DNA from 2 places in the Paenarthrobacter sp. TE4293 genome. Region 1 is predicted to be linked to the other one. Evidence: riboswitches for the same ligand, from Rfam matches in the RefSeq annotation. Region 1 holds a riboswitch; the other holds the start of a gene.
The links. Region 1 has a riboswitch for thiamine pyrophosphate ahead of thiD (bifunctional hydroxymethylpyrimidine kinase/phosphomethylpyrimidine kinase). Riboswitches for the same ligand answer to the same signal wherever they lie in the genome.
Positions count from the first base shown of each region.

Region 2: it holds a riboswitch for thiamine pyrophosphate, as region 1 does, so the genes downstream of both, thiC (phosphomethylpyrimidine synthase ThiC) here and thiD (bifunctional hydroxymethylpyrimidine kinase/phosphomethylpyrimidine kinase) in region 1, are expected to answer to the same signal.

Region 1 covers NZ_JBNJRY010000001.1:59,729-66,986, reverse strand. Annotated here, with positions in the region: gene obgE (GTPase ObgE) at 1-1,446, opposite strand, end outside; gene rpmA (50S ribosomal protein L27) at 1,602-1,865, opposite strand; gene rplU (50S ribosomal protein L21) at 1,928-2,236, opposite strand; gene thiD (bifunctional hydroxymethylpyrimidine kinase/phosphomethylpyrimidine kinase) at 2,613-4,130, opposite strand; TPP riboswitch at 4,121-4,219, opposite strand; gene QF015_RS00325 (Rne/Rng family ribonuclease) at 4,347-7,258, opposite strand, start outside.
Region 2 covers NZ_JBNJRY010000004.1:15,399-22,656, forward strand. Annotated here, with positions in the region: gene trmD (tRNA (guanosine(37)-N1)-methyltransferase TrmD) at 1-206, opposite strand, end outside; gene rimM (ribosome maturation factor RimM) at 207-761, opposite strand; gene QF015_RS08970 (RNA-binding protein) at 891-1,133, opposite strand; gene rpsP (30S ribosomal protein S16) at 1,135-1,557, opposite strand; gene QF015_RS08980 (hypothetical protein) at 1,793-2,245, opposite strand; gene QF015_RS08985 (VOC family protein) at 2,368-3,240, opposite strand; gene QF015_RS08990 (amidohydrolase family protein) at 3,319-4,401, opposite strand; TPP riboswitch at 4,486-4,593, shown strand; gene thiC (phosphomethylpyrimidine synthase ThiC) at 4,588-6,441, shown strand; gene QF015_RS09000 (alpha/beta fold hydrolase) at 6,424-7,146, opposite strand; gene ffh (signal recognition particle protein) at 7,211-7,258, opposite strand, start outside.

The sequences.
Region 1 (7,258 bases):
CTGCTCATCACGCTTTTGCGAACGCGTGGGACGATCACCGATATCCGCAACGCGGATGTCGGTGCCGCGGGGAGTTGCCAGGAGTTCGGCGCCGGCCATCATGGTGGGCTCCCAATCGAATACCACGCCATCGTCCTCGCCGATGACGACGGTGTCGCCGGGCTTGGCGCCAACCTTGAAGAGCTCGGTTTCGACTCCCAGCTTGGCCAGGCGGTCTGCGAGGTAGCCGATGGCTTCTTCGTTGGTGAAGTCCGTCTGCTTGACCCAGCGGACCGGCTTTTCGCCGAGAACGCGGAACAGCGGCTCGAGGTTCTTTTCTTCGCGGCGGATCTTGAACCCGGACTCGTTGACAGCACGCGGCCGCAGGACGGGCGGGGCGACCTTGGGCGGCGCAATTGCCACGGCGTCGCGGGCAGCCTTGACGATCTCCGCCATGGCGAATCCAAGCTGTCGCAAGCCCTCATGGCTGGTTGCCGAGACTTCGAAGACACGGTAGCCCCGCGCTTCCAGGTCCGGACGAACGAACTCGGCCATGTCCTTGCCATCGGGAAGGTCAACCTTGTTGAGGACAACAAGCTTGGGTCGTTCGTTCAGCGGAACCACTTCGCCGTCTACTCCGGCGTAGCTCATGTCAACCGCGTATTTCTCAAGCTCGGCCTCAATGATGGCGAGATCGGAGAGGGGATCCCGATCCGACTCCAGGGTTCCACAGTCAAGGACGTGCACCAGTGCCGCACAGCGCTCTACGTGGCGCAGGAAGTTGTGCCCGAGGCCCTTGCCTTCGCTGGCACCCTCGATCAGGCCCGGGACGTCGGCAATGGTGAAGCGGACCTCGCCCGCCTGAACCACACCAAGGTTGGGAATGAGGGTGGTGAAGGGGTAGTCAGCGATCTTCGGCCGGGCAGCAGACATGGCAGCGATCAGGCTGGACTTGCCCGCGGAGGGGAAACCAACCAGCGCGATATCGGCAATGGACTTCAGTTCCAGGACGATGTCGCTGGATTCACCTTCGATGCCGAGAAGGGCAAAGCCCGGGGCACGGCGCTTCTGCGAGGAAAGGGATGCATTGCCAAGGCCACCTTGGCCGCCGGCGGCGGCAATGTACTCAGTACCCTCACCCACGAGGTCAGCCAGGACTTCGCCGTCCTTGGTCTTGACCACGGTGCCATCAGGGACCGGAAGAATCAGGGTCTCGCCGTTCTTGCCGCCGCGCCAGTCGCCCATGCCCGGACCACCATTGGTGGCATGGCGGTGGGGAGCGTGGTGGTAATCAAGCAGGGTGGTGGTCTGCGCGGATACCCTCAGGATGACATCGCCACCGTTTCCGCCGTTGCCGCCGTCGGGGCCGCCGAGCGGCTTGAACTTTTCCCGCTTTACAGAGACACAGCCGTGGCCGCCGGTTCCGCCGGATACGTGCAGGACTACCCGGTCTACAAAGCTCGCCACGTGGATCTCCTCAGTTGCTGTCTTACAGCGTTTGTTGCTGTTGCCAGCGTTGGTGCAAAAACCAGCGCGCCCGTGGCGCCCTAGTCGATTGTAATGCGGTTAAAAGAACGGTGGAGCGGGCCGTTTGGCCCGCTCCACCGGTTCAGAACTTGTTGTTACTCTGCAGCTGCAGCAGCAACAATGTTCACTACGCGACGGCCGCGGCGAGTACCAAACTCAACCGCACCGGCCTGCAGGGCGAACAGGGTGTCGTCGCCACCGCGACCGACGCCTGCACCCGGGTGGAAGTGGGTGCCACGCTGGCGAACGATGATTTCGCCTGCGGAAACTACCTGACCACCGAAGCGCTTGACGCCGAGGTACTGTGCGTTGGAGTCACGACCGTTGCGAGTGGAACTCGCGCCTTTTTTGTGTGCCATGTGAAATGCCTGCCTCTAAATTCCTGGGGAAACTGAAAAACCTGAACAGCGGGTAACGAAAGTTACGCGATGCTGGTGATCTTGATCTTGGTCAGTTCCTGACGGTGACCCTGACGCTTCCGGTAGCCGGTCTTGTTCTTGAACTTCTGGATGACGATCTTCGGACCACGGAGGTCCTCAAGGATCTCAGCCGTAACCTTGACGTTGGCCAGTTCCGCAGCTGCGGAGGTGACCTTCTCGCCGTCAACCAGGAGCAAGGCGGGCAGCTCAAGCGTGCTGCCGGCTCCACCGGGGACGCGGTTAAGCGTTACGTAGTCTCCAACGGAAACTTTTTCTTGGCGGCCGCCTGCGCGGACAATCGCGTACACCACTTGGGTACTCACTTCTCTCGACGTTTATAACTAAATTTGCGTGCGGAACCTTGAACCGAAATCAGGCTTGGTTCGCGCTGTGCCTCAACGCCGTGGACTTCTGATCGAAGTCCGCGAGTCATCCCATGAACAGATCCATGGGGCATAACCCAAGTGTTGGCGTAAGCACCGAAGATCAAGATTACGCTAGTTTGACCTTCAGCTGCAAATGAGGCCGGGTCCGGAGGCTACCACGTGACTTGCATCACCAGTTGTAACGGACTCTCCCGGCACCGTGCCCATACAGCCTACAGTGTTTGGGCACTATTAACGTGATTTGGCCCCCGACGCGCGGCGGCGCGTTGGAATCCGACCACGAAAGGCCGCGACCACCAGGTCAGGCAAACAGCCGCGGAGCGTCGAAGAAGGCCGTCTCATAGCCGCAGGACCGGGAAAAAGCCTCCATCATGGCCGTCCTCTCCTTTTCGGAAGCTGCCGTGGCGGCGGCATCCGTGAAGTTGATCGCATTCCTGGTGGCTGCGGCGAAATCTTCGTCGGCGTAGGTCTTCAGCCAGTCCGCATAAGGATGCTCAGCCGGGGCGCCCGCCTCCACGTAGGCCGCATGGAGCTGCTGACCCACCTCAGCATAAAGCCAGTAACACGGCAGTATCGATGCCAGCAGGACGGCGTAACTGCCCGTGGCCGATGTCGCCAGTAAATGGTCCACGTACGACTTCGTGACGGGCCCGGTCACCGGGGACGCCTCGCGGGTGCTCAGCCAGTTCCTGTGCAATTCCGATTCAACCTCGAGGCACTGCTGGGAAGCCTTGGCCCAAAAGAGCTGTTCCTCTTCGGTCGGGGCAAGGGCACCTGCCCGGGCCAGGACCCTGGAATACCCGTTGAGGTAGATGGCGTCCTGGGCAAGGTAATAGCTGAACGCCGCTTCCGGCAGGCTCCCTGACTGCAGGCCTTCAATGAAGCTGAGCTTGTAGATGGCTTCGAGCTCAGGAGTGGCTGCTTTCCACATGGCTGCAGCGAAATCCCCCGGCCTCAGGACCCTTTGGTGGTGGAAGTGATGGACCGGTCCGTTTCCTTGGCCCACGTCGAGATTGCCGGAGTGCACCAGGGCCTTGAGCAACCACGGCTTTACGATGCGCAAGGAAGCTTCCCAGTCACCGGTGCGCGCTTGGACGGTGGCCAAGGCCGAGGACAAGGAACATCCCGTGCCATGGCTGTTCTTCGTTTCGACCCTGGGACCAGCTACCTCTATGACGTCCTGGCGCAAAAGCCCGCTGGTGTTCACCAAAGCATCCGGGCATTCCGCGCCGGCCAGATGCCCGCCCTTCACCAGCACCGTGGTGCCGCACTCAGCAGCCAGGCGTTTGCCTTGATCCAACGCTGAAGGCCAGTCTGCGGCCTCGGGCTCCCCCAAGAGCACGGCGAGCTCCGGCAGGTTCGGGGTGATGAGGTCTGCCAACGGCAGGAGAGAGCGGAGCGCCTCCTCGGCAGACCCTTGCAGGAGCCGGTCGCCACTGGTGGCGATCATCACCGGGTCAAGGACCACGACGGCGGGACGCACCGCTTCGAGCCAGCTGCGGACCTCGTCGATGACCGCTGCGTCACCGAGCATTCCGATCTTGACGGCATCAATGGCGATATCGGTGCTGATGGCATCCAACTGCCGGCGCAGGAACTCCACCGGCGGAACATGGACGGCACTGACACCCAGGGTGTTTTGCGCCGTCAGGGCAGTGATGGCAGCCATGCCATAACCGCCCTGCGCGGCGATGCTCTTCAAATCAGCCTGGATTCCAGCCCCGCCGGACGGGTCTGAGCCTGCAATGCTCAGTACGCGGGGCGTTTCCCGGCCGGAAGCCATCAAGGGGTACACAGGAGAATACGACAATGACGTCATGGGGACATCCCTTCGCCGGTGCTAACCGGACAGGTTCAACGGGTCTGGATCTCAGCCTGGCCCAATGCCCGGCACCCCGTGTCAGTCCTCAAGCGTAGCCGGGAAGCTGCGGGACCCGGGAACCTCGCCACACTGAGGACCTGATATGACCGCAAAAGGACCCTGCAGTACCGGCCAAAGGCTGGTTCTGCAGGGTCCTTGAAGGTGCGTTGGGAGCTAGAGCTCCGAGGCCGGTACGCCTACCCCGAGGATGATGGGCTCCTGGGAGGCCGCCGCCTTCTTGGCAGGCTCCACAGAGGCTTTGGCCTCGTGTGCCGTCCCACGGGCAGCCGAAGCGGTCACCTCGTGGTGCTCGACGCTGGTCTCGTTGGCTGCGCCCTGGGCACGGCTGGCACTGCGGTTGCGACGACCACGGCGGGCCCGCGACGCTGAAGTCCCTTGGGGGTCCTCATCGGCAGCCCTCGCCGTGACGGCAGTTTCCTGCACGGCAGCAGCCTTGGGTGCGACCACCGTTTCGGGCTTGGCTTCCGGGGCCGCGCCAAGGTGGGAGAACGCCTCAGCCAGGAGATCCAGGCTCATGGCCGGCTTGGCAGCAGGCGGTTCCTCGTGGTGTTCACCGACCGGCAGGGCAACCTCTTCCCCACCGAAACGCAGCACCGGCGTCGACCGGCCCTCACGAACGGCTTCACTGGCCGCATCCTCTGTCTCGACCTGGGCTGCGGACCCGGCTGCTGCCTGGTGCTGCCCAGCTGCGTGAGCCTGCTCTTCCGCGCGGTGAACTTCGTCATCGTGCAGATGGGCGGCGTGGGCGGCAGCGGCAATGGTGGCAAGTGCCGCCCTGGTTGCCTCGGCCTTGGCCTGCTTGGCCGGGTCCTGCGGTTCGTTGGCTACAGGAGAGGCAGCAGGGGCCGGCGTCGTCGTGTGGACCGGCGCAGGAGCGTCGGCCACAGCCTGTCCCCCGCCCTTGCCGCGGCGGCGCTTGCGCTCCGTCCGGGCAGCGGGTTGCTGCGCCTCGGGGTGGGGGCGGTGGTGCTCGGCAGCCACGACGTTGGCGCGGCGGTGCTCCACGGGCTCGTCGTGCGTGACGACACCACGGCCGGCACAGTGCTCACACTGCTCACCGAAGACCTCCAGGAGCCCGGTGCCCATGCGCTTGCGGGTCATCTGGACGAGGCCCAGGGACGTCACTTCGGCCACCTGGTGCTTGGTACGGTCGCGGCCCAGACACTCAACCATTCGCCGGAGGACGAGATCGCGGTTGGACTCGAGGACCATGTCGATGAAGTCGATGACAATGATGCCGCCGATGTCGCGCAGGCGGAGCTGCCGGACTACTTCCTCGGCCGCCTCAAGGTTGTTCTTGGTAACCGTTTCTTCAAGGTTTCCACCGCTGCCGGTGAACTTGCCCGTGTTGACGTCCACCACAGTCATGGCTTCGGTGCGGTCGATGACCAGCGAGCCGCCGGACGGGAGGAAGACCTTGCGTTCGAGCGCCTTGTGGATCTGCTCGTCTATGCGCCAGGCAGCAAAGATGTCCTGGTCCTTGGTCCACTTTTCAAGGCGGCCCACGAGGTCGGGAGCAACGTAGGTCACGTACGCCTCAATGGTGTCCCAGGCGTCGTCGCCGGAGACGATCAGCTTGGAGAAGTCCTCGTTGAAGACGTCGCGGACAACCTTGATGGTCAGGTCAGGTTCGCCGTACAGCAGTTCAGGAGCAAGGACCTTGGTGGAGGAGGCCTGGCCTTCGATGCCTTCCCACTGTGCACGCAGGCGGTTGATGTCGTGCGTCAGTTCCTCTTCCGACGCCCCCTCAGCGGCAGTGCGGACAATAACGCCTGCATTTTCCGGCAAACGGTCCTTCAGGATGCGCTTGAGGCGGTTGCGTTCGACGTCGGGCAACTTGCGGGAGATCCCGGTCATGGAGCCACCGGGCACGTACACCAGGTAGCGGCCGGGCAGGGAAATCTGGCTGGTCAAGCGGGCGCCCTTGTGACCCACAGGGTCCTTGGTGACCTGAACCAGGACGGAGTCACCGGACTTGAGGGCGTTCTCGATCCGGCGCGGCTGGCCTTCGAGGTTGACCGCATCCCAGTTGACTTCACCGGCGTACAGCACGGCGTTGCGGCCGCGTCCGATGTCCACGAAGGCAGCTTCCATGGACGGCAGGACGTTTTGGACCTTGCCCAGGTAAACGTTGCCGATCAGGGAGTCCTGCTGGGTCTTGGAAACAAAGTGCTCGGCAAGAACGCCGTCTTCCAGGACACCGATCTGAATTCTGTCGTCGCGCTGGCGGACGATCATCTGGCGGTCCACTGACTCGCGGCGGGCCAGGAACTCGGCCTCGGTGATGACTTGGCGGCGTCGTCCGGTCTCGCGGGATTCACGACGGCGCTGCTTCTTGGCTTCAAGCCTGGTTGAACCCTTGACGCTGGCAACCCGGTTGGAGGGCGCCGTCTCCGTGACCGGCCGCGGAGCGCGGACACGGGTGACAGTGTTGGGCGGATCGTCGTCCGAGCCGCCGGTCAATTCAAGGTCCTGGTCGCCACGGCGACGGCGACGACGGCGGCGGGAGGTCACACCTTCCTCGGCGACCTCGGCGGCCGGAGCTTCCTCGTCCTCGGACTCGTTGTCTTCCCCGGCCTCGTTGTCGTCGCGGTCGGTTCCGCGGCGGCCGCGGCGTCCACGGCTCCGACGACGACGCCGGCTGCCGGCATCGTCAAGCTCAGCTTCAGCACCGGGCTCAGTGTCTTCCTCGGTTTCTTCTTCCTTCTCTTCCACAGCGACAACGCGGGGAACAGTAGTGAGGTCAGGAGCCTGGAAAATCATGGAGGTGATGGACACGGGCTCCAGGAACAGCGAGGTGGAAGCAGCGGAAGCAGCGTCCTCCTGGGTGGCTTCGCCGGAGGGAACGTCCTCGACCGGCTCTTCCGGAGCGGGAGCTGCCTCAGCAAGAGGCGGCGTTTGCTGGGAGGCGGCGTCCGGCGTCGTGGTTTCCACCACGGCTTCCCCAGCTGCGGGTTCCTCAACGGCCTCTGCTTTGGGCTTGGCAGCACGACGACGGCGGACCGGCTTTTCGGGGGCCGGCTCGGCGACGGTTTCGGGCTGGGCTTCTACTGCGGCTTCCGGCG
Region 2 (7,258 bases), on a different contig from region 1:
GCCTGTGCCCACGGTTCCGGCTTCATGACCATTCCGGCACCGCCACCGTACGGGGTATCGTCCACAGTCCGGTGCTTATCCGTGGTGAACGTGCGCAGGTCGTGGACGTTGAGTTCCAACAAACCGTCCTGGCGGGCCTTGCCTATGAGGGAAAGCTCCAGCGGCGCGAGGTACTCGGGAAAAATGCTGACGACATCAATCCTCATTCAGGCATCATCCCCGGCGCCGTCCTCGGGTTCACCGGTGGTGTCGTCGTTGACCTCGAAGAGGCCAGCCGGCGGAGTGATGAGGATGTATCCATCCTCCACATTGACCTCGGGCACGATTTCCTCCACGAAGGGAACCAGGATTTCCTTGCCGTCGTCGGTCTTGACCATCAGGAGGTCCTGGACGGGCATGGTGTTGAGGGCTGCAACCTTGCCCACTACCTGCGAACCGACGCGCGCCTCAAGGCCGACCAGTTCGTGTTCATACCAGCCTTCGTCGTCGTCTTCGTCGTCAAGTTCTTCGGTCTCGATGAAGAGCTTCGCGCCGCGGACGACCTCTGCAGCGTTGCGGTCGGCGATTTCTTCAAATCCCAGGAGAAGGATGTCCTTGTTCCACCGGGCGCTGCGGATCGTCAACGGCCCTGCAGACGCCGGCTCCACGATGAACTCGGTTCCTGGGACAAAACGCTCGGAAGGGGCGTCGGTAAGTACCTGGACGGTCACCTCGCCGCGGATGCCATGGGGTTTGCCGATCCGGGCCACCTGGAGCTGCATGGGTTCCTCTGAATTCTTGTGTACCGCGCCGCCGGGCAGCCACGGTGATGAAATGGTGGATAAAGCAATCCGGCCCCTCCACCATATTCGGTGAAGGGGCCGGATCTAAGACAAGTAGTGCTGAGCGCGTTACCGGCGGCGGTCGGTGTCGACGACGTCGACCCTGACCTGCTCGCCACCTGCCAAGGCTGCAACCACTGTGCGCAATGCGCGTGCGGTGCGTCCTTGACGGCCGATCACCCGTCCGAGGTCCTCCTGGTGAACGCGCACCTCAAGGGATTCCCCGCGGCGGTTGTTCTTGGCACTGACCTTGACATCCTCAGGGCTGTCAACGATCCCACGGACCAAGTGCTCGAGCGCTTCTGCCAGCAACTTACTCAGCCTCGGTGGTCTCTGCTTCAGCGTCAGCGGAAGCTTCTGCTGCTTCCGACTGCTTGGCCTTCTTGGTGATGGCTTCCGGAATGATGACGGAACCCTTCTCCGGTGCTACGAAGGCTTCCTTCGGAGCTTTGGTCTTCAGGGTGCCTTCCTGGCCCGGGAGGCCCTTGAACTTCTGCCAGTCACCGGTGATCTTGAGGATCGCAGCAACCTGCTCAGTCGGCTGGGCGCCAACGGAAAGCCAGTACTGGGCGCGCTCGGAAGCGACCTCGATGTACGACGGCTCTTCGGTGGGGTGGTACTTGCCGATTTCTTCAATGGCACGGCCATCGCGCTTGGCGCGGGCATCCATGACGACGATGCGGTAGTACGGTGCGCGCATCTTACCGAAGCGCTTAAGGCGAATCTTTACGGCCACTTTTGTGGTCACTCCTGTTTCTGAAACGAGGTGAACCCGACGTTCTGCACCCGTGGGGCGGGCCATACTGGACGGTTCGAAGGACAAGACACGAGCACGGAGAGAGGGGCCGCACCGATCGAGTACCTGTCTATTGTGCCAGATGCCCGAAGCAAATACGACTTACGCCACGTCGGCCCGTGTGTTGTTGCTCACCAGCAGGGCGGAAATGCGTACCAAACCCGGGCCGGTGGCCTTATTCGGACCAGACGTAGAGCCCTGAACGCTCCACCTTTTCAACGTCCGTCGCCAATGCTGCCAGTTGCTGGACGTACTGGCGCGCCTGGACCGCATCGAAGGGCATGTCGTCCTGCGCAGCCCAAGCGGCAGCGACGTCGTCGAGGACATTTGCGTCACCTTCGCTCTCGTACGTCAGCAGTTCGGCCAGCGCCCTCACCATGGCCTCGGGGACGCCCAGGAGGGCATCACTGGTGACGTCAACCAAGGCGAGCTCGTAGTCGGCGCCCGCTGCATGGACGGCCTGGCCGGCGAGGTCACCCAACTGTTCGACTTCGAAGTCGGTAATGCCGTCGATCCTCACGGCGGGACCAGTGACGTCCGCGCCCTTGTCCAGGGCAGCTGCCCGCTTGAGTGCTTCATCGTGGGTGGCTACAAAAATTTCGGCAAAGCCCATGGAGAGTGCTCTCATTCCTTCGTGCTGACGGGGCGGCGGCACAGGAGCCGCGAGGATTCCATGCCGTCACTGCCCAGCCTAATGCAGGGGAAGGCCCCCACAGGCGGCGCCCGGCCAGCGGCCTGGTGAACGCCGCCTTAGCGAACGGCGACCCGCAGCTTGTTCCGCCACGGATCCTCGAACTGAAGTTCGGCACCCGTGTGGTGATTCTGCACGCCGGCGACCTTCAGGCGATCCGCCAGCGCAGCTACGTCGTCGGCGCCGGGGACCTCAATGAGCACCTCCCCCAGGCCAAGGGTGTCCTTGCGGGGGCCCGCGCCGCGGCTGTTCCACACATTCATGGCCATGTGGTGGTGGTAGCCTCCGGCGGAAACGAACAGCGCCTGGCCGTGCCATCCTGCGGTCCGCTCAAAACCCAGGGTTTCCACGTAGAACTTCTGGGCAGTCGCCACGTCCCCTACCTGCAGGTGGACGTGCCCGATGCCGGCCGCGGCCTCGCGTTGTCCGGTGACCGCCGCTTCACTCAGGTGCTGCTGGAGGAAGCGCTGCGGGGGCAGCGCCACATTGTCCATCACCACGTTCTTGCCGTCCCACTGCCAGAGTTCGCGCGGCTTGTCGTAGTAAAGCTCGATGCCGTTGCCCTCAGGATCAGTGAAATAGAAGGCCTCACTGACCAGGTGGTCGGCACTGCCGGCGAACGCACGGGGCTCGTATTCAGCAGCGGTGGCAATGGTGGCGGCCAAGGAGGATTGATCCTGGAACAGGATGGCCGTGTGGAACAGGCCGGCTTCCCCGCGCCCGGGGATCTGCAGGCCGGATGCCGGGGCGAGATGCACCACGGGCTTGCCCAGCCGCCCCAGATAGAGTCCGCCATCCTGCTCGGCCACGACTTGCAGGCCAAGGGCTCGCTGATAGTAGTCGCTCATGATCTTCATGTCGCCGACCTTGAGCATCACGGTGCCCATGGTGAGTTCGGCAGGCAGAAGATCCTGGCTGAGTGGTGTGGTCATGTGAAGCTCCCGATTCTGAGGCGACCGCGGATCGGCACCTTGTTATAGATCTAAATTACTTGAAGCTTCAATTTATTCCTAACGGACCACAGAACCGCGAAGTACGATGTGCCGAAGGCTGGAAACAGTCTCCACTTCGAGCCTTGGATCCTTCGAACACAGCACGACGTCGGCGGGCGCCCCTTCGCTGATGCCTTCCGCCCCCAGCCACTCCCGGGCACGCCACGCCGCCGCATCCAGGACCGCCAAAGGCGGCAGGCCGGCGTCGTGCAGTTCCTTCATTTCATCGGCGATCCTGCCGTGCTTGATCACGCTGCCGGCATCCGTTCCCGCGTAGATGGACACACCAGCTTCGAAAGCCTCCACAACGCGCTCGCGCCGCCGCTCCCAGAGCCGCACCATGTGTTCGGCATAGTCCGGGAACTTCGGCGCCGCCTGCGAGGCAATACCCGGGAACGTAGCGATATTGATCAAGGTGGGAACGATGGGCACGGATTGCTCCACCAGCCGGGGAAGGTGCCGCGGAAGGAGGCCGGTGGCGTGTTCGATGCAGTCGATGCCGGCGTCGAGCATGTCGTCGATGGTGTCTTCGGCAAAACAATGCGCCGTCACCCGGGCTCCTTCATCGTGGGCGGCAGAGATGGCGTCCTTGACGGTTTTCGCCGGGAACGAGGCAGCCAGGTCCCCTGCCCCGCGATCGATCCAGTCCCCGACGAGTTTTACCCAACCGTCTCCATCGCGGGCTTCCTTCCGGACGGTCTCTACGAGTTCTTCGGGTTCGATTTCGTGGCCCAAACCGCGGAGGTAGCGCCGGCTCCTGGCAATGTGGCGGCCTGCCCGTATCAGGCGGGGCAAGTCGGTGCGCTGCTGCACCCAACGGGTGTCGCTGGGTGAGCCTGCGTCCCGGATCAGCAGCGTCCCGGCGTCGAGGTCCGCACGGGCCTGGGCCAAGGTGGTCTGCTGATCAACGGCTCCGCCCTCCCCCAGGCCTATATGGCAGTGCGCATCGACAAAGCCCGGGAGGACCCACCCATCCAGGACACGATCGGGTGCCTTCGTGGGTGGCACGAATGTCAGCTTGCCATCCACGGACCACATTCCGTGGCGCTCTTCGTCCCCTGACACGAGCACTGGCCCGGTGAATTCGATGATGGTCGGCATGGGAAAAGCCTAGTCGGCAGCACACGCCGTGGAGCCCCGCGCGTCGATGTGACTGGGAGCCCCATGGGAGCTGTGGTAGCTTCGTCATGACCACACGGGGGCCCCTGCAGGGGCTGAGATCGGACTGATGCAGTCTGCGACCGTTGAACCTGTCCGGGTAATGCCGGCGAAGGAAGTGAGTAATCCTTGAGCACCACCACAACACAGCACAGCCCTGCCCAAAAGCAGCCCGCTACAGGCGAAAACACGTCGGGAACCGTGACGCAATCGCTGAAGTCCCATTCGCTGGCCTACCTCGAGGACCCGGACAGCGGGATCCGGGTCCCCGTCACAGAGATCGCTTTGGAACCTTCTCCCGACGGCAAAGCCAATGAACCCTTCCAGGTGTACCGAACGGCAGGCCCGGGCAGCGATCCCGTGGTGGGGCTGGAGCCATTCCGCGCAGCATGGATTGAAGCCCGCGCCGACACCGAGGCCTACTCCGGCCGCGAGCGGAACCTGCTCGACGACGGTAAGTCCGCGGTTCGTCGCGGGGAAGCATCGGCGGAGTGGAGAGGCGCCCACCCCGTGCCCCGCCGCGCCGTCGAAGGTAAAACCGTCACCCAAATGCACTACGCCAAGCGGGGCATGGTGACACCGGAGATGCAGTTCGTCGCCTTGCGGGAGAACTGCGACGTTGAGTTGGTCCGCAGCGAAGTCGCAGCAGGCAGGGCCATCATCCCGAACAACATCAACCACCCCGAATCCGAGCCGATGATCATCGGCAAGGCCTTCCTGGTCAAGATCAACGCCAACATCGGCAACTCTGCCGTCACGAGCTCCATCGCGGAGGAAGTGGACAAACTGCAGTGGGCCACTCAATGGGGCGCCGATACGGTCATGGACCTGTCCACCGGCGACGATATCCACACCACGCGGGAGTGGATCATCCGCAACTCCCCCGTTCCGATTGGCACGGTCCCCATTTACCAGGCTTTGGAGAAGGTCAACGGCGAAGCCAACAAACTGACGTGGGACATCTTCCGGGACACGGTCATCGAACAATGCGAACAAGGTGTTGACTACATGACCATCCACGCCGGCGTGCTGCTGCGCTACGTACCGCTGACAGCCAACCGGGTGACGGGCATTGTGTCCCGCGGCGGGTCGATCATGGCCGGCTGGTGCCTTGCCCACCACCAGGAAAACTTCCTCTACACGCACTTTGATGAGCTTTGCGAAATCTTCGCCCGGTACGACGTCGCTTTCTCACTCGGTGATGGTCTTCGCCCCGGCGCAACGGCCGATGCCAACGACGCCGCCCAGTTTGCCGAGCTGGACACGCTCGCCGAACTGACGCAGCGGGCCTGGGAATACGACGTTCAGGTGATGGTGGAAGGACCAGGCCATGTGCCGTTCCATCTGGTCCGCGAGAACGTGGAACGCCAGCAGGAGCTGTGCAAAGGAGCCCCGTTCTACACCCTGGGTCCCTTGGTCACCGACGTCGCCCCAGGCTACGACCACATCACCTCGGCCATCGGCGCCACCGAGATCGCACGGTACGGAACCGCCATGCTCTGCTACGTGACCCCCAAAGAGCATCTGGGGCTGCCCAACAAGGACGACGTCAAGACGGGCGTGATTACCTACAAAATCGCTGCCCACGCAGCCGATCTTGCCAAAGGGCACCCCGCTGCGCATCAACGTGACGATGCCCTCTCCAAAGCCAGGTTCGAGTTCCGCTGGCGTGACCAGTTCGCCCTTTCCCTGGACCCTGTCACGGCTGAAGCCTTCCACGATGAAACCTTGCCTGCGGAACCGGCCAAGACTGCCCATTTCTGTTCGATGTGCGGCCCCAAATTCTGCTCCATGCGCATCAGCCAGGACATTCGGGACGAATACGGCACGGCGGAGGAACAGAGCGCCATCGCGGAGATGCACAGCGGAATGCGGGTCAAGAGCGAGGAATTCCTGGCCTCGGGCGGAAAGGTATATCTCCCGGAACTTCAGGTCCCCGGCGCGCAAGGCCAGGAGAAAGCCGGCTCAGGAAGCCTGAACTGACATGGACCGTCCGACGTCGGCAACGAAGGAACGGATGATGTGATCGCCGTCGACTGAGTCCTGGGGCCGGTGTCCCCCCGCTGCAACCCGGCGGAGGGCCCCGGTCTCCTGGAGATAGGCGGCGATTTCTTCATAGAGGGGTTCCCAACCACCGGTAAGGACCAGGGTGGGGACGCCGGGCACGATGTGGAGCGGGGCATCCCAGGGCGGCGCTTGCAGCCTGAGCCTGCGGGCGGAGCGCTGTGCTTCGGGACTGTCCAACCCCCCGGTTTCAGCGGAGAACGCCCGGCGGTAATATTCACGCTGGTAGTCAGCGTCGTTGAGCTGCTTCCGTGCATCGAACAATGGCTCCATCAGGGCCCGGTGGGAACCGGTAGCCGGAAGCTCTGCCGTCAAGGACAAACAGGCGGGTTCCACCAGAGTGAGCGAATAGACCAGCTCAGGCCGTTCGATGGCCGCCAACATAGCGGAAATGGCGCCCTGCTCGTGGGCCACGATATGGCCGCCACCCGAATCAACCAGTGCATTGATGACGATGGCAACGTCAGCCGCCACGTTGGATTCCATGGGCTCAGCAACGGCATCAAAGCCGTGCCGCCGGAGGAACAGTGCGTCATAGGCGAGGGCCATGCCATGTTGTTTCGGCCACGCCGCAGCACCGAAGCTGCCCAGGCCGTGAACGAAGACTACGCGCTGCTTATGCATTGATTAAGCCTATTCCACGGCCCTGACATCCCAACTGCGGTGCGGTTGGGATGTCAGGCACGGGTTATTTGCCGAGGAACTTGTCGAAGCCCTTGGGCAGGTTGAGTGAGGA